Regions from separate parts of the Amycolatopsis sp. NPDC057786 genome, predicted to be linked through region 3. Evidence: predicted binding sites of a transcription regulator. Region 3 holds the regulator's gene; each other region holds the start of a gene.
The links. Region 3 encodes HspR, which represses chaperone genes until heat shock. Its sites were predicted from a motif close to ANNTTGAGTNNNNNNNACTCAANNT; they were not measured.
Positions count from the first base shown of each region.

Region 1 (7,425 bases), on a different contig from region 3:
TTCACGCAGTCGCGCCATGAACTCCGCTTCGGTGTTCATCGATGTGCCCCGGCGGGCACGGGGTGACGGAGAACGGCGCCGAACAGGGCGATGGCGATGCCCGCGGCGAGCGAGGCACTGGTGCCGGCGAAGGTCAGTGCCGCGGTGAAACCGGTGAGAATGCTCAGACAGACGATCTGACCGGCCGAAACGCACCTGCGCCTCGGCCGCAACGGGGAAAGAATTCCTTGACTCATGACCTTGCCCTCTCAAGGATCACGCACCCCGGCTGGGTGACACGCAATACACGTTATCAAAACGTGATAGGGAGTTTAAGGTGAGGCAATGTCCGGGTTCGTCCGGATCTCGGAATGCCGAAAGCCCCGGATCCTGGGCAGGATCCGGGGCTCGGCCTCGCGCTGTTACGCCGCTTGGGCGACCGGAGCCGTCGCCGGGGCCAGCGCGATGTCCAGGACGTCACGGACATTCGCTACGGCGTGGACGTCCAGCTGCGCCAGCACTTCGGCCGGGACATCGTCCAGATCGGGTTCGTTGCGCTGCGGGATGATCACCGTCTTCATCCCCGCCCGGTGCGCGGCCAGCAGCTTCTGCTTCACCCCGCCGATCGGCAGCACACGCCCGGTCAGCGAGACCTCACCGGTCATCGCGACGTCCGACTTCACGACCCGGCCCGACAGCAGGGACGCCAGTGCGGTCGTCATCGTGATGCCGGCGCTCGGACCGTCCTTGGGCACCGCGCCCGCGGGGACGTGCACGTGGATGCCGCGATCCTTCAAGTCGCCGACCGGCAGTTCCAGCTCGGCGCCGCGCGAGCGCAGGTACGACAACGCGATCTGCACCGACTCCTTCATCACGTCACCCAGCTGACCGGTCAGCGAGAGCCCGGTCGAGCCCGACTCCGGATCCGCCAGCGACGCCTCGATGTAGAGGACGTCACCGCCGGCGCCGGTCACGGCCAGTCCGGTCGCCACACCGGGGGTCGACGTGCGCTGCGTCGACGCGGGCAGCGAGGACTCCGGCAGGTGCCGCGGGCGGCCGAGGTAGGTCTCGAGCCCGTCGGCGTCGATCGTCAGCGGCAGCTCGACCTCATCGAGGGCGACCTTGGTCGCCACCTTCCGGAGCACCTTCGCGATGGTCCGGTTCGCGTTGCGCACCCCGGCTTCCCGCGTGTACTCGGCGGCGATGCGGCTGAACGCGCCGTCGGTCAGCGTGACGTCGTCCTTGCCGAGGCCGGCCCGCTCCAGCTCGCGGGGGAGCAGGTGGTCGCGGGCGATGGTGACCTTCTCGTGCTCGGTGTAACCGTCGAGGGTGACCAGCTCCATCCGGTCCAGCAGGGGGCCGGGGATGGTCTCGAGCGCGTTCGCCGTCGCCAGGAACACGACGTCGGACAGGTCGAGCTCGACCTCGAGGTAGTGGTCGCGGAAGGTGTGGTTCTGCTCCGGGTCCAGTACCTCCAGCAGCGCGGCCGTCGGGTCGCCGCGGTAGTCGGCGCCGACCTTGTCGATCTCGTCGAGTAGCACGACCGGGTTCATCGAGCCCGCTTCCTTGATGGCGCGGACGATCCGGCCGGGCAGCGCGCCGACGTAGGTGCGGCGGTGACCGCGGATCTCGGCCTCGTCGCGGATACCACCGAGCGCCACCCGGACGAACTTGCGGCCCATCGCCTTCGCCACGGATTCACCGAGCGACGTCTTGCCCACCCCGGGAGGGCCGGCGAGCGCCAGCACCGCGCCCGAACGCCGCCCGCCGACCGGGCCGAGCCCGGACTCCGCGCGACGCTTGCGCACGGCCAGGTACTCGATGATGCGTTCCTTCACGTCGTCGAGACCGGCGTGGTCGGCGTCGAGGATGTCACGCGCGGCGGCGATGTCGTGGACGTCGGTGGTGCGCTCGTTCCACGGCAGTTCGAGGACGGTGTCCAGCCACGTGCGGATCCAGCCGCCCTCGGGAGACTGGTCGGAGGTCCGCTCCAGTTTGTCCACTTCGGACAGTGCGGCCTTCTTGACCGCGTCCGGCAGTTCGGCGGCCTCGACGCGGGCGCGGTAGTCGTCGTCGTTGGCCGTGCCGTCGAGTTCGCCCAGCTCCTTGCGGATCGCCTCGAGCTGGCGGCGCAGCAGGAACTCCTTCTGCTGCTTCTCCATGCCCTCCTGGACGTCCTTGCGGATGGTGTCGGTGACCTCGAGTTCGGCCAGCTGCTCGCGGCTCCATTCGAGGGCCTTCTCCAGCCGCGTGGAGACGTCGAGCGTGGTCAGCAGTTCGAGCTTCTGCTCGGTCTTGAGGTAGGACGAGTTGCCCGCCAGGTCGGCGAGCGCGGACGGATCCTCCACCTCCTGGACGGCGTCGATCATCTGCCAGCCACCGCGCTGCTGCAGGATCGCGAGGACCACGCTCTTGTACTCGGACGCGAGCTTCGCGGAGTTGTCGTCCGTGGTCTCGGTGGCGGCCTCGGCGTGCACCCAGCGGGCGGCGCCGGGACCGTCGGCGATGCGGCCGACGACGGCGCGGCGAGTGCCGCGCAGCAACACCGCGGTCTTGCCGCCGGGCACGCGCCCGATGCGTTCGACGGTCGCGATGGTGCCGAGTTCGGCGTACTCGCCGTGGACGCGGGGGACGATCAGCACTTCGGCCTTCGTGGCGGCGCTGGACCGGATCCCCGGGAAGGAAGCCTGGGCAGGCGTGTTGGCCTGGGCGGACTCCACCGCGGCGCGCGTCTCCGTGTCGGCGAGGTCGAGCGGGACGATCATGCCCGGCAGCACGACGTCGTCATCGAGCGGGAGGACGGGCAGGAGGCGGTTGTCGGTCATCTGTGCACTCCTCGGTTAGTTGAGTCTGTCTAGCTCAACTCTCCGATCGACCCGTTTGTTTCCTTTCCGCGTTCGCCGTCAGCGATCACCCTCCCCTCCGACCTCTAGCGCCCAAAGCGTCGCGTTTAGCAGGCTAAACGCGACGCGTTGCGGCGAAAGGTCGGATGTCAGGGGTGGACGGCGACCCCGCACCAGGCGAACGGCCGGGCACCTTCCTCGTCCCGTCGCAGCTCCCGCACCGGCCGCCACTCGGGCAGATGGACGACGCCGGGCTCCAGCAACGGCCAGTCCCCGAAGAGCGGCTCGATCTCTTCGCGGTCCCGCATCCACACCGGGTTGCTCGTCTTCCGGTACTGCTCGACCATCCAGTGGAGCCCGTCGGCCTCCTTGCCCGTCTGGCCGCCGAAGCTCATATGCGACAGCCCCAGCCAGCTGCCCGGCGCCAGCGCGTTCCGGTAGGTCGCGACCAGCGCGGGCGGATCGTCGTGCGGCCCGGCGAAATGCAGCACGGCCATCATCATCAGGCACACCGGCTGGTCGAAATCGATCAGCCGCAACGTCTCCGGATGGCGCAGGACGTCCTTCGGCCGCCGCATGTCGGCCTGGATGATCCCGGCCCAGTCGGTCGCCTCGTGCCGTTCGAGGATCAGCTCCGCGTGCGCCACCGCAACCGGCTCGTAGTCGACGTACACGACCTTCGCCGTATCGCCGGGCTCCAGTTCCTCCTGGACGATCTCGTGCACGTTCCCGGCGGTCGGGACACCGGAGCCCAGATCGATGAACTGCCGGATCCCGGCGTTCAGCGCCGCGCGCACGACCCGGTTCATGAACTCGCGGTTGTGCCGCGCGCCCGGTTTGACCCACCGCCACTGTTTTTCCAGCGCGCGGGCGAACTCGCGGTCGACCGCCCAGTTGTGGGTCCCACCGAGGAACCAGTCGTAGATCCTCGCCGCGGACGGCTTTTCGGTGTCGACCCCGGTCGGCGCCACCGGGGCCGCGTCATCGTCCCTCTTCACGGAATGAGCCTATCGGGATCAGGGCACCGCCGGTCGGCGTTGCCAGTACGTCCAGAGCGGCCGGTAGCCCTGCGCGTACCAGAACGGCGTCGAACGCGGGTTGGCCAGCGCGTGGTGCAGCAGCACCGCTTCGGCGCCGCATTCGTCGAAGACCTGGTGCGCGTGCGCGGCGAGCGCCGTCCCCACCCCGCTCGAGCGAGCCGGTTCGGCCACCGCGAGCGACGACAGGTAGCCGACCTTCTCGGCCGCGACCCGGCCACCGATCCACCCTGTCTCGCCGGGGAACTGCACCCGGACCATGCCCAGCGGGCGGCCGTACAGTTCGGCGATCCACAACGTCGGATTTTCGCGTCCGACGTGTTTCGACAGCTCCGCCGTGATCGTTTCCTCCGCGCCCTCGCGCAAAGTGACAGAACCGAACTGCGCGTCGTAACGCTGCAATTCCAGTTCGAGTCCGACGGCGGTTTCGAGATCATCCGCTTCGGCGGGCCGGATGTGCACTCCGGGCGTGGCGGGCGGACCCGTCACGGCGAGCCGGTCGGCCGGGCGGACCGCGATCACCAGCACCGGCGCGAAGCCGCGGCGCAGCAATTCGGCCGAACCGGGGGAGTCCCGGCTGGGTCGCACCACCGTCGCCGCGGTCTCGACATCCCCAGGTGGGGCCACGGTCTTCAGATGTTCATCCCATCGGGTGAGTAATGCGTCAAGGGCCGCTTCCGGGCGAGGCCCGGTGAGCCGTGCTTCGAGGCGATGCTCGACGAGCGCCCGCCACGGAGAGTCAACAGAATCGGGACTCGCCTCGGTCCGTACCGACAATCCGGCGGCGGCTGAGTCGCCTGCCGTCGCGGAGAGTGACACGGAGCTCTCGACAGGCTCCAGTGCAGGCATTTCGGGAAGCAGGGAGTCCACGGTGGCGAGCCGCTCGGCGTGCCCGGCGGCGATGGCGTGGCTATTCATAGGGCTATTCAAGCCCCTACTCGCGGGTCCGCCGGGAACTTCACGAGATTGGCCGGGGCGTGGCGCCAGGTGACTTCCGGTAGTCGGAAGGAACGCGAATAACGCTCCCATTTCACCCCTTGGTCCACGCAGGTCAGCGCGACGCGCCCATTGTTAACCCTGGGGTGATCTCATACTGTCTCGAATGGGACTCGGGTACGCCCTCCGGGGTACTGTATTGCCCTCGTCCCGAGGTCGCGGTAGGACAAGACCGGTTGGGCAGCCGGGAAGGAAGGTCGGATGCCGGACACGAACGGCAGGCCCGGGAGCGCCGCACAGGCGCCGGCGGGCAAGGGAGGCGCCGTTACGGAGGCTCGTACCGACGAGCGACGATTCCGCGTCTACACCTTCGCGGTACTCACCATGGGCATCGCCGCCGCGGCCGCGGTCAGCCTCTGGCTGGACTTCGAGGCCTCGGACGACCTGTTGTGGATCGGGCCGATCCTCGCGCTCGCGTTCCTTCTCGCCGAACAGCTCGGCATCAACGTCGACGTCCGCAGCGGTATCTCGTGGACGATCTCGTTCACCGAGATCCCGCTGGTCATCGGCTTCTTCGTCGCTCCGTTCGAAGTCGTGCTCGCCGCCCATCTCGCGGCGGGCATCGGGACATTGCTGGCCCGCAAGGTCGCGGGCCGCGTGCTCTACAACGCCGGCGCCTTCCTGCTGGAGATCACGGGCGCGTTCGCCGTGGCGGGGCTGGTGAAACAGGCCTCCGGCGCCCACGACATGACCTGGATCGCCGCGCTGGCGGGCACTTTGACCGCGCCGCTGGTCAGCACGCTGCTCGCGCTCGCCGCGGTCCGCGTGCTGCGCCGCCGCATGCGGGTCAGCACCGCGATCCGGCTGACCGGCCGCATCCTCGTCGTCGGTTTCGTCAACGCTTCGGTCGGTCTTTCCGGATATTTGGTCATTTCCGGGACGCCGAAGGCCTGGCCGCTCGTGCTGGCCGTCTTCCTCGGGCTCACCGCGTTGTACTGGGCGTACTCCGACCTGCTCCGTGAGCAGCGCGACATGGAAGCGCTGTCCGACGTCAGCCTGATGGTCGCGCGATCCGGTCAACAGGCCGCCGCGCGGCCGGCCGGGCGAGCCGACGAACTCGTCGGCGGGGTCGACGTCCGTGAATGGGCGACCATCGCCGAACGCATCAAGGACCAGCTCGCCGCCGGCCGGGTCGTGCTCAGGCTGCGGCTGGAACCGAAGGACACCATGCGGATGGTCGTCGCGGGCGACGAACTGCCGCCCGTCGACCCGGCCGCCGACGACCCGCTGCTGCGCCTGCCCGGCGCGCACGTCCGGCATTTCCGGATCACCGAAGCCAATCCCGACGTCCGCTCCGCGTTGCTCGACCGCGGCGCGCAGGAGGCGCTGGTCGTCCCGTTGCGCAGCGCGAACCAGCTCCTCGGCGTCGTCGAAGCGCACGACAGGCTGTCCCGCTGGCGTGGGTTCGGCAAGTACGACGTCCAGCTGCTCGGCACGATGGCCAGCCACCTCGCGACGTCGCTGGACAACCGGCGCCTGCTCGCGACCCTGCGCCACGACGCCTACCACGATCCGCTGACCGGCCTGCTCAACCGGCCGGGCTTCCGCCAGGTCGCCAAGGAACCGTTGCGGGAACAGGTCGACGCGGTCGTCCTTCGGATCGACCTCGACGTCTTCTCCACCGTCAGCGACGCACTCGGCTACGTGTGGGCCGACCGGATGGTCATCGCCGCGGGCCGCCGGATCCGCGACGCGCTCGGCCCCGACGTCCCGCTCGCCAGGCTCGAAGGCGCGTCCTTCGCGGCGCTCCTCGTCGGCTGCGCGCCGGAACGCGCCCAGGCCGCCGCCGAACTGCTACGCGCGGAACTCGTCGCCCCGTACCCGGTGGACCGGCTCTCCGTCGAAGCCAACGCGATGATCGGCTACGCCACGTCCTCGGCGGAAGACGACGACCAGGTCGACGTCGACGGGCTCCTGCAGCGCGCCGACGTCGCCGTCCGCGCGACGAAGGGCGGCGAAGAGGTCCGTGGCTACATGGCCAGCATGGGCCAGATCTTCATGCGCCGGTTCCAGATGGTCACGCAGTTTCGGCAGTCTCTGGAAGAAGGCCAGCTCAGCGTCCACTACCAGCCGAAGATCACCTTGCCGAACAGGCAGATCCAGGGCGTCGAGGCGCTCGTGCGCTGGGTGCACCCGGAGTTCGGCAGGCTCGGCCCGGACGAGTTCGTCCCGGCGATCGAAGCCGCCGGCCTCATCGGCGTCCTGACGTCGTTCGTGCTCGAAGAGTCGTTGAAACGCGTGCGCAAATGGCTCGACGAGGGCCTGCGCATCTCCGCCGCGGTGAACCTGTCGGTGCGGAACCTGGCCGACGAGGACTTCCCGACGAAGGTCGCGCGCGAACTCGACCGTTTCGGCATCCCGCCAGAGCTGCTCACCTTCGAGCTGACCGAGTCCGGTGTGATGTCCGACCCGCAGAAGGCGCTGCCGATCCTGCGGGAGCTGCACTCGCTGGGCATCGTGCTCGCCGTCGACGACTTCGGCACCGGCTACTCGTCGCTGGCGTACCTACGGCAGCTCCCGGTCGACCAGGTCAAGATCGACAAGAGTTTCGTCCTCGGCATGGGCACCGA
Region 1 is NZ_JBHVKW010000001.1:76,605-84,029, reverse strand. Features, by position in the region: gene ACFVM3_RS00475 (helix-turn-helix domain-containing protein) at 1-39, opposite strand, end outside; gene ACFVM3_RS00470 (hypothetical protein) at 36-236, opposite strand; gene lon (endopeptidase La) at 402-2,804, opposite strand; gene ACFVM3_RS00460 (SAM-dependent methyltransferase) at 2,972-3,820, opposite strand; gene ACFVM3_RS00455 (GNAT family N-acetyltransferase) at 3,839-4,777, opposite strand; gene ACFVM3_RS00450 (putative bifunctional diguanylate cyclase/phosphodiesterase) at 5,057-7,425, shown strand, end outside.
Region 1: the regulator HspR is predicted to act here: its motif matches at 2,821-2,845, upstream of lon (endopeptidase La).

Region 2 (7,425 bases), on a different contig from region 3:
CCCGGAATCCGCCAGCCGCCCCGTTTCGTCCCCGTCGGTGATCCGCACGGCGTCCGCGAAGTCGCGGTACAGCGCCACCAGTTCGTCCACGCCGTGCGGTGGCGTGGCGAGCGGGGCGTAGAACCGCGCGAGCGCGTCCAGCTTGCGCCGCAAGACCGACGGCCGGGCACAGTCGGCGACCGTGGGCGCTTCCCCCGGCGTCCCGATCACCTCCTGGCTTTCCACCACCTCGCCCGGCACGGCGCCGGGCAAGAGCGAGTACCAGACGGTCTCGCCGATGCCCTTCCCGCACGAGCCGTGCCGGTTCGCGCCCCGTGCCTCCTCCCTCGCCCGGTTGGCGTGGATGTGGAACGGCGTCGTGAGCAGAGCCCGGCCGTCCACGCTCAGCAGCGAGAGCGGATTCCGGACGCCCGCCCCTTCGAGCCGGCGCGCTTCCGCGGCCAGCGCGAACGGCTCGACCAGCACGAACCGCGACAGATGGGTGGGCACGCCGGCGAACGTGCCCGCCCCGAACTGGCTGAACGTGTGGTGCCGCCCGTCCACGACGACGTTGTGCGCGGCCTGCGCGCCCCCGTTGAAGCGGACCACGGCGGTGGTGGGCCGGGCGGCGCAGAGCGCGTCGACCACCGCGCCCTTGCCTTCGTCGCCGAAGCCGAGCCCGACCACCACCACGTGTCCGTCCAGGAGACTCATCGCAACACCACGTCGCTCGGCCCGTCGGCCTCGGGCACCGCCGACGTGACGACCGCTTTGGCGCCCAGCTTCGCCAGCGCCTTGCCGACCGCCTTGCTTTCGGCGACCGAGCCGACGTCCGCGAGATCGGCGAGCGCCCGGTCGACGTCGACGACCCGCTCTTCCAGTCCGATGGTGGCCGCGATCAGTTCGCACACCGCGCCGGGATCGTCGAGCTTCAGGAAGTTCTGGCCGAGCAGATCGCTCCAGTGCTCGCCGATCTGCGGGTCGTTGTAGTACGAAGACTGGTTCGGCAGCACGAAGAAGACGTGCCACTTGCGGGCCAGCTCCCGGTACACCGAGGCCGGGTCGATGTCCTCCCGCACGTCATCCCCGATCACGCGGCGGATGTGGCGCGCCTCCAGCGCGGGCTTGTTCAGCTCGTCACCGATGATGAACAGATAGCCCTTGCGGCCGCGGTTCTGCCACGCGTCGGTCACGACGTGCCGGGCCATGAAGTAGGCGGCCAGTTCGTAGGACTCGCTCTTCTGCCCGCCGCCTCCGCCTTCGAGGAAGATCGTGCGCAGCTGCTCGTCCATCCGGTTGTCCGATTCGAACTGCCCGACCTGCAAGGGCACCCGGTCGCTGTCGGCGTCGCCGATCGCGCCGAACATGACCTGCGGGTCGGCCAGGTAGCCCCGGCGCTTCAGCAGGCCGTGCAGTTTGCCGAGTTTGCCCTGCATGACCCGCGGCACGCGGCGCATCGAGCCGGTGACGTCGAACAGCACCGCGATCGGCGTCGAATCGGCGTGGTCGGCCGAATCCCGGCATTCCCGGATGACGTTCAGCGGGTCGAGCGCCGGCGCCACCTTCCAGTCTTTCGCGGGCTTGGAGCGCAGATCGGCGGTGTAGCCGAAGTCGTCCTCGCCCTTGGCCCGCCGGAAAGTCTTCGCGGCGGCGTAGGCGTTGTCGTCCCAGTGTCCGTGTCCCATGGTCAGGCTCCTGTCTCGGGGATGGTGAAGGGTCGGAAGGTGCGAGGTCCGTACAAGTCGTCGAGCAGCGCGTCGTACTCGTCGAGCAGATCGGCGGCGTCGGGTCGTTGTGCCGGGGCCTCCTGTGTGCACCAGTTCGCGAACTCGCGTTGGCGGGTTTCGTCGGGTGCCAGGAGTTCCAGCATCATGCGGTGGAGCATGTGGACGTCGGTGGCCCCGGTCACCGGTAGTCCTTTGTGGACTTCCGGCGGGTATTGGACGGACTTGTCCGCCGCAAGCGGGAGCACACCGTCCTCGACGGCGAAGGACCAGCCGACGACGACGATGCCGTGCTGTCCCGGATGGACGAGCACGTTGTCCGCGGTGAGGTGGCCGTGGACGACACCCGCCCGGTGCGCGCCCGCCACGGCACGCAGGAGGCGGCGGTGCATCCACGCGTAGTCGCGGCCGTCGAGCCCGCCGGGGAAGGCTTTCCCGATATCGGCGAGGGTGACGAAACCGTCGACGAGCGGATCGAGGACGCTGAACGCTCGGTCGCCCCTGGCCACCGGACCCGAGGTGTCCAGCAGTCGCGGGTAATAGGGGCGCAGCCAGCGGTGCCGTTCGGTGAAACCGTCGAGCGTGCGCAGCGCCGCCCACTCGGCGTGGATCAGCGGGTTGAGCGCCGGGTCGCGGACGAGTTTCACCAGATACGGCCCGGTGGTCCGGTACGTCGTCGCGACGCTGCCCACCGCGTGCGGTGCGGTGAGGGTGTACGCCGACGTCGCCGTGGTGACCGTCTGGCGTCGGGAGCGTTTCCAGTCGTCGTGAAGGCGGTTGAGGGTGGCGGCGGCCCGGTGGACGCGCTCGTCGCCGGGGTTGCGGTCGGGGTGGAGCACGGCCGCCAGTTCGCGGTAGCGATGGCGGGCGAACAGAGCGGCCGCGTCGACCGTGTTCTCGATCATCGTCACGGCGTCTTCCCTGGTGAGCATAGTTTGAGTCTAGACGACTCTTACCTAGGGATGCAAGGGGGTGGGTACAAATCCCGTGCCGCGCGGTGGCTTCGGTCCATAAGCTGGCCGAGCCGGACAGGGGGTGTTGGTGGTCTTCCGCGAAGCGGATCGGAAAGACGGGCAGCGAACGAGCGCGATGATCATCGCGCTCGTGATCGGGATCGTCTGGGGGTCCGTCGCGGCCTTCGCCGGACGATGGATCGTCGAAGGGCTGGCCGGCACTTACGACGTGCGCGCGGTGATCTCGGAGCGGAACTCCACGATCAGTGAAGGACAGCACGGCCCGCGTACCAGCTACGACGTCCTGGCGATCACCGAAGACGGCCGCACGATCGAAGTGCCGACACGAGACACGTTCGGCCTCGCCGATCCGGTGGTCGCCCGGCTTTCGTCGGTGACGGACCGGGTTTTGTCCGTGCGCGGGGCCACCGACGTCGTGGAAGCCCACCATCCGTGGGAGAAGATCGCGGCGATGTCCCTCGGCTCGGCCATCCTGGTGCTCGCGGCCATCGTGCTGGTCAAAGTGGCGAGAAGGGGGATCGCGCGGAAGGCGCCGCCATTCCTCGCCGGGCTGGCCTTCGCCGCGTTCGTCGTGCTGACGCCGGTCGGGTTCGGCGAGACGGCCTACGGTGAGGCGGCCGACCCGGTCCCGAATTTCTGGGAACTCCGTCGCGACTTATGGGGGCCGCCGCCGGTGTTCGCCCGTGGACAGACCGCCGTCACCGGAGAGGCGGCCGTGCGTGTGCTCGACAGCAGACCCGCACCGCCGGAGGGAGCCGAGGCGTGGTTGAGCGGATTCCACGTCCTCACCTTGAGGATCGAGGCTTCTCGCTTCGGCGACACGGCGTTGGAGCTGTCGGCCGACGAACACGGTGAGCCGGAACGCGTCAAGGACTGCGCGGGCGCTCCCGGTGCTTTCGACGGCACCACGGGTCTCGTCTGCTTCGTGGTCCCGCCCGGATACCGGCCCCAGTACCTCCTCGTCGGCAAACTCGAGCGGGAAGTCCTGCTGAAGCTCCAGTGATCGACGAAAGGACTCCAGTGTCGGAAAGAGCGCGGAAATCGGGAGTTCTTTCCTCGGTGCTCTCGGCCTTCATCCCCTTTCTGCTGATCTTCGGTATCGTCTGGGCCTTCCTCGGTTCCGACATCGGTGAATTGAGCACCGGCGCGGACGTCACGGTCACCGAGGTCTCGGGATGCACTTCGGAAGGTTCCGCGGTGAACGGCCAAACCCCTTACTGCTCCGGGAAATGGCGCTTCGCCGACGGCCGTACCGGAGGCGGCCGGATCCTGGGTGAGGAGATCTCGCCGGGTGACACGGTTTTCGTCGGTGACGGATTCGCCTATCGGTCGAGATCGCCCTTGATCTGGAAGATCTCGGCGGGCGGCGCGCTGGGTCTCTTTCTCGTCGGCATCGTGATAGTGGGTGTCGTCCTGTACCGGCTGGACGTGGGCAAGCGGCGCCGCGAGGGTCATCGAGAGTAAGGCAAAGGCGGCGTGTTTCGCAGGAGCGACCGGTGGTGGGGTGATGGTTCCCTTCACTGCGTCTGATGCGGTGAAAGGAGCCTTCGGCCCAGGTCATGCGCGGGTCGTGAGTGACTACTGGCTTCTCTGATCGCGGGACCGCGGTCCGTGAAGGCCTCCTTGAGGGACTCTGGGTCCCTCAAGGAGGCCTTCACTACCTTCAGGGTCGCTGCTCTCGTCCCAGGTACACCAGTAGGCACAGCGGCCGCGCGTGAAGGACCCTTCCCTTGGCTGAGCCGACGAAACTCGACCTTCATGTACTTCAGGCGGGCACGGCCGCCGAGGCACGGCGGGTTCTCGGGACAGAAATTCGAGGCCCGCACCTTGTACGGCGCCGACCGACGCTCAGGAGCGGGTCGCTTCGATCTGCCGCTCGTCTTCGGTCGAGCAACTCGTCACCGGATCGTTCGGCCCGCTCCCGCAGGTCCAAGCCCCGACCACCACGGGGCCGGGCCCCTGCGGTGACGCCGCCTCGGCCGGCGTCAGCTTGGCGAAGTACTCCGTAAGCACCTGCGTCGCTTCGGCGCACTCGGCCTTCCCGCGCACGACGACCTTGTTCTTCGCGCCCTGGAACCCGGTGATCTCACCACAGGGCGTGCCGGCCAGGACCTGGTCGGCCGTGGGGGAGGGCGGCGCGGCCGCGGGAGCGGGATCGGCGCCGCAACCGCTCAGCAGGACGACGGCGAACGCGGCGGGGAGCACGGCGAGGCTCTTCATGGGCCCTTCTTCTCGAGGATGGTTCATTCGACGGGGACGACGGCGGCGAACACGTTCTGTTCGCCCTTGCTGCAACTGGTGCCGCCTTGCGCGGCGGGAGCGCCGGAGACGCACAGCCAGCCGTCCACGGTCTCGCTGACCGGTTCGTCCGAGCCCGCGGACTGCCGTCCGGCGATCCTCTGGTGGAACGAGCCGACGATCCCGGTCGCGTCCGCGCACGAGACCCCGGGGCCGTTGAGTACCTGGAGGGTCAGCCCGCTGGCCGCGGTGACCGTGCCGCACGAACCCTGAACCGGTTCAGCGGATTTCGGCGGTGAAGCGGAAACCGGGGCGGTGGACGGGCTCGGCGCGGTCTGCGACGGGATCGGCGGCACCGACACGCTGGACACCGCTGTGGGGACCGAGGGCGGCGAGACCGACATCGAGGTGACAGGCGGTGGCGGATCTTCGCCCGAACAGGCGGCGAGCGTTCCGGTGACGGCGCAGGCCGCGAACAGGCGCCGCCACGTTCCCGTGGTGGTCGAGACGGGCAAGGCGATCCTTTCGTCGGCCGGTCGTGGCCGGCCCATTCTGACCCGGCCGGGCCCGATGCCGTGGTATTGAGCCACGTTCGATTCGCGGGAGGCTATCGCGCCCGCGGCGCCGCGGTACGCGAGGACCGCTCATTGACTGTCCATTGTGGACGATTAACATGCCGTTCACAGCGCGACAACATCCTGCTGTCGTCGCGAACCGATCGGACGAATCCACGCCGGATCCGTTAACGCGCGGACCCGTTCTGCCGAAAACACAGGTAGCGCTCCGGCGTGTCCCAGTCCCCGTCACGAAACCGTGAGAGTGATGAAGACCGACGAACAGACCGACCCCGCGTCACCCCAGGCCACCGCACCGGCGAGCGCGGAGCTGCCACCGACGGCACCGTGCACCGTCGTCTGGTGTGGTGGCCGCCCGTACGTCCTCGAGATCTCCGCCGGCCACAACCGCTGGATGGGCACCGACCATCGAGGCAGGCCCGTGGCGCTGACCAGCGCGGACCTGCAACGCCGCGGCTGGACCCACACCCGGGCCAGCTGACGGGGGAGGACCTGCCGCCGCTGGATAGGCTGAGCGGGTGAGTACGCCCCCCGAACCGAGCGTGACCAGCGAAGAGCCTTCACTGCTGCGGCAGGCCCTGAACGTTCCCAACATGCTTTCGATCCTCCGGCTCGCCGGAGTGCCGGTCTTCCTGTGGCTGCTCCTCGGCCCGAAGGAGGACGGCTGGGCGCTCGCGCTGCTCGTGTTCAGCGCGCTCACCGACTGGCTCGACGGCAAACTCGCCCGCTGGCTCAACCAGATGTCCCGGCTCGGCCAGCTGCTCGACCCCGCCGCCGACCGGCTCTACATCCTCGCGACCCTCATCGCCTTCCTGATCCGCGACATCATCCCCTGGTGGCTGGTGGTCCCGCTGGTCGTCCGCGAAGCCGTCCTCGGTGTCTGCGTGCTGCTGCTGCGGCACCGCGGGTTCGCCCCTCCGGAGGTCACCTACATCGGCAAGGGCGCCACCTTCGTGCTGATGTACGCCTTCCCCTTCCTGCTGCTCACCCAGGGCGGTTCCGACATCGCCGCGATCGCCAGGCCGATCGGGTACGCCTTCACGGCGTGGGGTGCGGTCCTGTACGTCTATTCGGGCGTCCTGTACATCGTCCAGACCGCACGGGCGCTACGACCGGCCGAACCCGCCGAGTTGCGGGAGGCGCCGGGCGCGTGACCCGGCGGGATGCGAAACTGCGCGCGTCGGTTTCGAGCGAGGGCATGAGAAAGGGGAGCGGCGTTGTCCACTCCAGAAGAACTGCGGTACACCGAGGAACACGAGTGGGTCTCCGTGCGCGATGGAGGGCTCGTGCGCGTGGGCATCACGGAGTACGCCCAGGACCAGCTCGGTGACGTGGTGTTCGTCGAACTGCCCGAGGTCGGCAAGCAGGTCGGTTCGGGCGACGCGTTCGGCGAGGTCGAGTCGACCAAGAGCGTTTCGGAACTGTTCGCCCCGCTCGACGGCGAGGTGGTCGCGGTCAACGACGCGGTGACCGAGTCACCCGAGCTGATCAACAGCGACCCCTACGGCGAGGGCTGGCTGATCGAGCTCCGGCTCGACGACGCGAGCTCGGTGGAATCCCTGCTGGAGGCCGAGGCGTACCAGGCCCTGATCAAGGAATAGCCGCAGGCCGCGGCCCTTCGGGAAGAGTAGGGGGAGCCGCGGGCCGGAGATTCGATCAGGCACGGTACGTTTGACCTCCACACGTTCTTGAGTAGTGGCAACACACATGCGTTAGGAGAGCTCAGGTGAGCACGAACGACGGGCCCGGCGTTCCCCCGGAGCAGTCTCCGGAGCGGACTTCTGTCTTCCGGGCCGACTTCCTGGCCGACGTCGAAGGCACTGAGGCTCCTCCGGCTGCCGAGGCCCCCGTCCAGGGTGTGGACGCGCTGCCCGCGGGTTCCGCGCTGCTGGTCGTCAAACGGGGCCCGAACGCGGGTTCGCGCTTCCTGCTGGA
Region 2 is NZ_JBHVKW010000130.1:2,096-9,520, reverse strand. Features, by position in the region: gene ACFVM3_RS38055 (adenylosuccinate synthetase) at 1-693, opposite strand, end outside; gene ACFVM3_RS38050 (hypothetical protein) at 690-1,664, opposite strand; gene ACFVM3_RS38045 (adenylate cyclase) at 1,667-2,635, opposite strand; gene ACFVM3_RS38040 (hypothetical protein) at 2,793-3,680, shown strand; gene ACFVM3_RS38035 (hypothetical protein) at 3,737-4,141, shown strand; gene ACFVM3_RS38030 (hypothetical protein) at 4,526-4,897, opposite strand; gene ACFVM3_RS38025 (hypothetical protein) at 4,921-5,430, opposite strand; gene ACFVM3_RS38020 (hypothetical protein) at 5,738-5,971, shown strand; gene ACFVM3_RS38015 (CDP-alcohol phosphatidyltransferase family protein) at 6,009-6,644, shown strand; gene gcvH (glycine cleavage system protein GcvH) at 6,708-7,091, shown strand; gene garA (glycogen accumulation regulator GarA) at 7,217-7,425, shown strand, end outside.
Region 2: the regulator HspR is predicted to act here: its motif matches at 2,636-2,660, upstream of ACFVM3_RS38045 (adenylate cyclase).

Region 3 (7,425 bases):
GCACGACCAACTCGGTCGTCGCTGTCCTTGAGGGCGGCGAGCCGACGGTCATCGCCAACTCGGAAGGTTCCCGCACCACCCCGTCCATCGTCGCCTTCGCCAAGAACGGCGAAGTGCTGACCGGCCAGCCGGCGAAGAACCAGGCCGTGACGAACGTCGACCGGACCATCCGGTCGGTCAAGCGGCACATCGGTACCGACTGGAAGACCGAGATCGACGGCAAGGCCTACACCTCGCAGGAGATCAGCGCCCGCGTGCTGATGAAGCTCAAGCGCGACGCCGAGGCGTACCTGGGCGAGACCATCACCGACGCGGTCATCACCGTCCCCGCCTACTTCGAGGACGCGCAGCGGCAGGCCACCAAGGAGGCCGGGCAGATCGCCGGCCTGAACGTGCTCCGCATCGTCAACGAGCCCACCGCGGCGGCGCTGGCGTACGGCCTCGACAAGGGCGAGAAGGAACAGACCATCCTGGTCTTCGACCTCGGTGGCGGTACGTTCGACGTCTCGCTGCTGGAGATCGGCGAGGGTGTCGTCGAGGTCCGCGCGACCTCCGGTGACAACCACCTCGGCGGTGACGACTGGGACGAGCGCATCGTCACCTGGCTGGTCGACAAGTTCAAGTCGTCCAACGGCATCGACCTCACCAAGGACAAGATGGCGCTCCAGCGCATCCGTGAGGCCGCCGAGAAGGCGAAGATCGAGCTGTCCAGCTCGAACTCGGCCAGCATCAACCTGCCGTACATCACGGTGGACGCGGACAAGAACCCGCTGTTCCTCGACGAGCAGCTCTCCCGCGCCGAGTTCCAGAAGATCACCTCGGACCTGCTCGAGCGCACCCGCAAGCCGTTCAACAACGTCATCCGTGACGCGGGTGTCGCGGTCGGCGACATCGACCACGTGGTGCTCGTGGGTGGTTCCACCCGCATGCCCGCCGTGTCCGAGCTGGTCAAGGAGCTGACCGGCGGCCGCGAGCCGAACAAGGGCGTGAACCCGGACGAGGTCGTCGCCGTCGGCGCGGCGCTGCAGGCCGGTGTGCTCAAGGGTGAGGTCAAGGACGTCCTCCTGCTCGACGTGACCCCGCTTTCGCTGGGTATCGAGACCAAGGGCGGCGTGTTCACCAAGCTCATCGAGCGCAACACCACGATCCCGACCAAGCGTTCGGAGATCTTCTCCACCGCGGACGACAACCAGCCCTCGGTGCAGATCCAGGTGTTCCAGGGTGAGCGCGAGATCGCGGCGCACAACAAGAAGCTCGGCATGTTCGAGCTGACCGGTCTCCCGCCCGCCCCGCGTGGCGTGCCGCAGATCGAGGTCACCTTCGACATCGACGCCAACGGCATCGTGCACGTCCTCGCGAAGGACCTCGGCACGAACAAGGAGCAGTCGATGACGATCACCGGTGGCTCCGCGCTGCCGAAGGATGACATCGAGCGCATGGTCAAGGACGCCGAGGCCCACGCCGAGGAGGACAAGCAGCGCCGCGAGGAGGCGGAGACCCGCAACCAGGCGGAGACGCTGGTCTACCAGACCGAGAAGTTCGTCAAGGACAACGAGGACAAGCTGCCCGACGAGCTCAAGGGCAAGGTCAAGACCGCGATCGACGAGGCCAACGAGGCGCTCAAGGGCACCGACTCGGCGAAGATCCGCGAGTCCATCGAGAAGCTGAACACCGCTTCGCAGGAGCTGGGCACCGCGCTCTACGCGAACGCCACCCCTGGCGCCGAAGGTGCCGCCGGTGAGGGCGCCGCCGGTGCGGCCGGCGCGGGTGCCGGTTCGCAGGCCAAGGCGGACGACGTCGTCGACGCCGAGATCGTCGAAGAGGACGAGAAGGACAAGAAGTGACCGGACGCTACGACGAAACCGAGGGCCGGGGCCCGGACGAACCGGTGGTCGTGCGGGACCGTAGGCGGATCGACCCGCTGACCGGTGAGGTCCGATCGGCCGCCCCGGCGACCGAGCCCAAGGACGGCCCGAAGCACGCCGCTCCGGCCGAGGACACCGTGGCCCCGGCGGAGTCCGCCGCGCAGACCGAGCCGGAGCCCGCGGCCCACGCGGGCCCCGGCCTCGGGGAGTCCATTGTGGACGACTCGGTGTCGGTGGCCACCGGACTGGAGAAGGAGCTGGCGGAACGCACCGCCGACCTCCAGCGGCTCCAGGCCGAGTACGCCAACTACCGCAAGCGCGTGGATCGCGACCGCGAGCAGGTCGTCGTCGGCGCGAAGGCGTCGGTCGTCAACGACCTGCTCCCGCTGCTCGACGACCTCGAGCGCGCGGAGCAGCACGGCGATCTGACCGGTGCCTTCAAGGCGGTCGGCGAGAAGCTGGTCGGGAGCCTGCAGCGGTCGGGCCTCGAGTCGTTCGGCGCCGAGGGCGAGCCCTTCGACCCGAGCGTCCACGAGGCCGTGCAGCACAGCACGTCGCCGGACGTCAGCGAGCCGACGGTCACCATGGTCATGCGCCGTGGTTACCGCTTCGGCGAGCGCGTGCTGCGCCCGGCGATGGTCGGCGTCACCGACCACGAGCCCGGCGCCGCTCCGGCGGCGCAGGACGCGCCGGTGGACCCGCCCGTGGGTGGCGAACTGCCGCTCAAGGGCGAACTTTTCGATGAGAACGACCGCTGATCGGCGATACGGCGTGAAAGGAGGAGACGTTCGGTGAGTGCACGGGAATGGATCGGTAAGGACTTCTACCGTGAGCTGGGCGTCTCCTCCGACGCCACCGCGGACGAGATCAAGAAGGCCTATCGCAAGCTGGCCAAGGAGAACCACCCCGACGCCAACGCGGGCAACGCGGAGGCCGAGAAGAAGTTCAAGGCGGTCTCCGAGGCGTACGGCGTTCTTTCCGACACGTCCAAGCGCAAGGAGTACGACGAGGCTCGCCGCCTCTTCGGCTCCGGCGGTCCCGGCGGCTTCGGCTTCCCGGGGGCCGGCGGTGGCGGCGGCGGTTTCGACGTCGGCGACATCTTCGGCCAGGCGGGTCAGCAGCAGGGCGGTTTCGGCGGCCTCGGCGACATCCTCGGCGGTCTCTTCGGCCGCCGCGGCGGCGCGGCCGGTGCCACGGCGAACCGGCCGCAGCGCGGCTCGGACGTGGAGACCGACGTCCGGATCGACTTCGCCGAGGCGGTCAAGGGCGCGACCCTGCCGCTGCGGCTGTCGAGCCCGGCGACCTGTTCCACCTGCGGCGGCAACGGCGCGAAACCGGGGACCTCCCCGCGGACGTGTGCGACCTGCCAGGGCAGCGGGCTGGTCAGCCGGAGCCAGGGCGCGTTCGCGTTCTCGGAGCCGTGCCGTGACTGCCGCGGCCGCGGCACGATCATCGACGACCCCTGCCCGGAATGCGCCGGCGAGGGCATCAGTACCCGCACCCGCACGCTGACCGTGCGGATCCCGCCGGGCGTCGCCGACGACCAGCGGATCCGGCTGGCGGGCCAGGGCGAACCGGGCCGTGGCGGCGCGCAGCCGGGCGACCTGTACGTCCGCGTGCACGTCGCTCCGCACGCCGTGTTCGGGCGCAAGGACCTCGACCTGACGATCACCGTGCCGGTGTCCTTCACGGAACTGGCCCTCGGCGGCACGATCACCGTGCCGACGCTCGAGGGCAAGGTCTCGCTGAAGGTGCCGCAAGGCACGGCGAGCGGTCGCGTCCTTCGGGTGCGCGGCAAGGGAATCGCGAAACGCGACGGCTCGCAGGGCGATCTGCTGGTCACCCTGCAGGCGGCCATCCCGGCCAAACTGGACGACAAGGCCCGTGAAGCGCTGGAGGCCTACGCGGAGGCCATGGCCGATCACGATCCGCGACCGGAGATCACCGAACTTCTCGAAGGCAGGTGAGCACGATGTTCGGCGGGCTGCCGCACGGTGCGGACGAGGACACCCCGGTGTTCGTCATTTCGGTGGCGGCGCAGCTTTCCGGCCTGCACGCGCAGACCCTGCGGTCCTACGACCGCCAGGGTCTCGTGTCGCCGGGCCGGACGTCCGGCGGTGGACGGCGTTACTCGATGCGGGACATCGCGTTGCTGCGCGAAGTGCAGCGACTGTCCCAAGAGGACGGTGTCAACCTCGCGGGCATCAAGCGGATCATCGAGCTGGAGAACCAGGTCGACGCGCTCCGCGCGCGGATCGCCGAACTGACCGAAGAGCTCACCGCGGCGTACGTCGCCGCCGAACAGACGGCCGCGGCCGTGCACGCCTCCTACCGCAAGGATCTCGTCCCGCTGCGGCAGCAGACGGCGCTCGTGGTCTGGAAGCCCAAAAAACGCACGTAGTCTCGCGTGCTCGAACACGTCATTCACGTGCTTGAGCACGGAACTCGCGTGATTGAGGCCGTAACTCACGAGTTACGGCCTCAATCACGCTTGTGACGCCTTCAAACACGCGAGTTACGGCTTCGAGCACACGCATTCAGCGGACTGAATGCGTTATTGGCCGGGCACCAGGGTCCGGATCTGCTGGACCTCGCCGGTGCGCGAGTCCATGATCCGCTGGGCCAGCGCCTTCGCCTCCGGGTTCTTGCCGTCCTTCAGCTCGGTCCTCGCCAGCGCGACCCCGTTGTGCTGGTGCGCGACGAAGATGTCGGCGAAGTCGAGGCTGAACTCCGCACCATCCTTTTTGGACAGTGCTTCGAGCAGTCCCTTGTCGGTCAGCCCGTCGCCACCGTGATGGTGGTGCGCGTGCGGATCCGCCGAGCCCGTCTCGGGTTTGCCCCAGGACCTCAGCCAGTTCCGCATGTCGGAGGTCTCGGTCTGCTGCGTCGCCTCGATGGCGGCCGCGAGATTCGTCAGCTCCTGCTTCTGCCCCTGCTTGGCCTTCACCAGTTTGACGATCTCCACGCCCTGGTCGTTGTGGGCGATCATCATCTGCAGGAACATCACGTCGGCGTCGTTGTACACCGCGGACGCGCCCGCCGACTGGGGAACCGGGGAGATCGGGGCGCCGGCGTTCGGGGGTGAGCCGTCGCCGGACCCGCAGCCCGCGAGGGCCACGAGACCGGCGACGAGAACGAGGGCCAGCTTCACTGGCGCGTCCACAGGGCGGGGGTGTTCGGCGGTTCCCAGCCTTGGATCGCCGTATGCGCCATCTGGCACCGGTACGTGACGCCGCCGTAGGTCACCGTGTTGCCGACCGAGTAGGACGTCCCGGCCGCCCAGGTGCCGCCGGTGGGCGGGTTGGTGGTGCTGGTCGGCGGGTTCGACGTCGTGGGCGGGTTGCTCGTGGTCGGCGGGTTGCTGGTCGTGGGCGGGTTGCCGCCGCCGATCTGCAGGTCGATGCAGCTGTAGAACGCCATCGGCGTATCCGCGATGTTCCAGATGGCGAGCACCTTCTGACGGCCGCTGAAGCCGTTCAGGCTCACCGTGTGCGACGTCGGGTCCTTCGGCGCGGAGTTGTTCCCGCTGATGTCGGCGATCTTGGTGCCGCCGATGTAGTACTCGTAGTTCGTGGTCCGGTGGTAGGCGGTGAACTTCCAGTTGAAGGTCACGCTGTTGCCGACGGACGCTGCGGGCCACGGCTTCGATTCGTCGTTGAGCTCGGCGAAACCGGGAACGCCGCCGTTGCAGCTGCGGAGCCCCTTGGGGCCTTCGACACTCTGCGGTTCGTAGACGATGGCACCGCAGCCGGACACCTTGCCTTGGGCGCAGTTCGCCTGGCGGCTGGGCGGGGACAGCACGTAGCCATGGGCGCTGGCCACCTGCGGGACGGCGACGATGGCGATCGGGGCGAGGATCGCACCGGCGGCGGCTGCCACGAGCTTGCGTTTGACGGTCATGCCGGCTCCTGGGGATGGAACGACGGTGTTCCCGCGAGGGGGAGCAATGTGGTCTAGACCATAAATCCGCCGGTGATCCCGGTCAATGATTCACTGACCTACTGCTGCGTCGAGCCCAGGTGGAACAGCCGATCGGCCTAATACGAAGGACGCATCGGCTCAGTCCAGCGTGAACGGGTCGTACTTGATCCGCGCCAGGTCAGTGCCCGCCGCGAGCAGTTTCGCGATCGTCGCCCGGATCATCGACGGCGACCCGGCGACGTACACGTCGCGCTCCTTCCAGTCGCCGCGCTGGGTGACGGCCGTGGCCAGCGTGCCGCGGTCGCCGCCGGCGATGGTGCCTTCCTCGGTCACCGGGGTCACCGTCAGCCAAGGGCAGGTGACGGTCAGCCCGCGGAGCTCGTCGAGGGCGTAGAGGTCTTCGGGGCGGCGGCCGCCGAAGAACAGGTGCACCGGCGGGTTGTTCTTCCAGCGCGACAGGTCGTCGAGCAGGGCGAGGAGCGGCGCGACGCCGGTACCGCCACCGATCATCAGCAGCGGACGGCTTTCCGTGTGGTGCACCGAAAGCGCGCCGAGTGACGGGCCGAGCCGCCAGACGTCGCCGGGCCGCGTGTGGTGGACGATCGCGCGCGAGACCCAGCCGCCGCGCACGGCGTGCACGTGGAACTCCATCGTCCCGTCGTCGCGCGGCGCGGTGGCAGGCGAGAAGTACCGCCACATCCGCGGCCGCTGCGGGACTTCGACGCTGACGTAGCCGCCCGCCCGGTACGGGAGCGGCTGATCGGTGCGCACCTTGATCACGGCGACGTCGCGGGTGGCGAGCCGGTGTTCGACGACGGTCGCCTTCCACCACGCCGGCCCGATCTCCTTGCCCGCGGCCTCACGCATGTTCTTCGAAATGACGCCGTACGCGGTGACCCAGGCGTCTTCCAGTTCCGGTGTCCAGTCCTCCTTCAGGAACCTTTTCAACGCGGCGATCAGCGCGACGCCGACGGCGTCGTAATGGCGGCCGAGGACGTCGAACTTCCGATGGTCCCTGCCAAGCTGCCCGAGGAACGTGGCCAGTTCGTCGGGCCGGTCCACCATCTGGACGACGTAGACGAGCGCGCGCAGCAAACGATTTCGCTGCGTGGCCATGTTGATCGGGAACAACGCCCTGGCGTCCGGCGAAACGGAGAAGAGCACACCGTAGAAGTACTGTGACAGCTCTTCGGCCTTCGTTTCGACGGCGGCGAAACTCTTCCTGATGAGCTTGGCCATCTCGACGGTCTTGTCCGCCGACGGTGTTTCGATCAAGGGCGGAACGGGAACCGGTGAAGATCTCGACGGACTCGGTGGATGCTTGTACTTCACTGTTTCGGCAGTCATGGGTGAACGATTTTCTCCAGTTGGATCGGGCATATTCTCCAGACCCGATGTCATCGTGCTCGTGTTCCCCCCGAAGGTTCCCGACTGTATGCCCGAACGTCGTGAAAGGATCCATGAATGGTTGTTTCCCGCTCGAACGGAGCAAACGATATACGCGCCGTCAGCACCGTCTGGCACTAAGTAAAGGAAAGCGTGATCCGCCGATCGGGTGGGTTTTTCTCCGTGATTACCAGATCACGTAACGCGGCTGACCACCATTGTGGAATCGAATTGCTAGTCGATGGTGAAGGGG
Region 3 is NZ_JBHVKW010000003.1:19,040-26,464, reverse strand. Features, by position in the region: gene dnaK (molecular chaperone DnaK) at 1-1,844, shown strand, start outside; gene grpE (nucleotide exchange factor GrpE) at 1,841-2,623, shown strand; gene dnaJ (molecular chaperone DnaJ) at 2,657-3,832, shown strand; gene ACFVM3_RS03020 (heat shock protein transcriptional repressor HspR) at 3,838-4,266, shown strand; gene ACFVM3_RS03015 (DUF305 domain-containing protein) at 4,420-5,016, opposite strand; gene ACFVM3_RS03010 (lytic polysaccharide monooxygenase) at 5,013-5,765, opposite strand; gene ACFVM3_RS03005 (globin domain-containing protein) at 5,925-7,025, opposite strand; gene ACFVM3_RS03000 (globin domain-containing protein) at 7,407-7,425, opposite strand, start outside.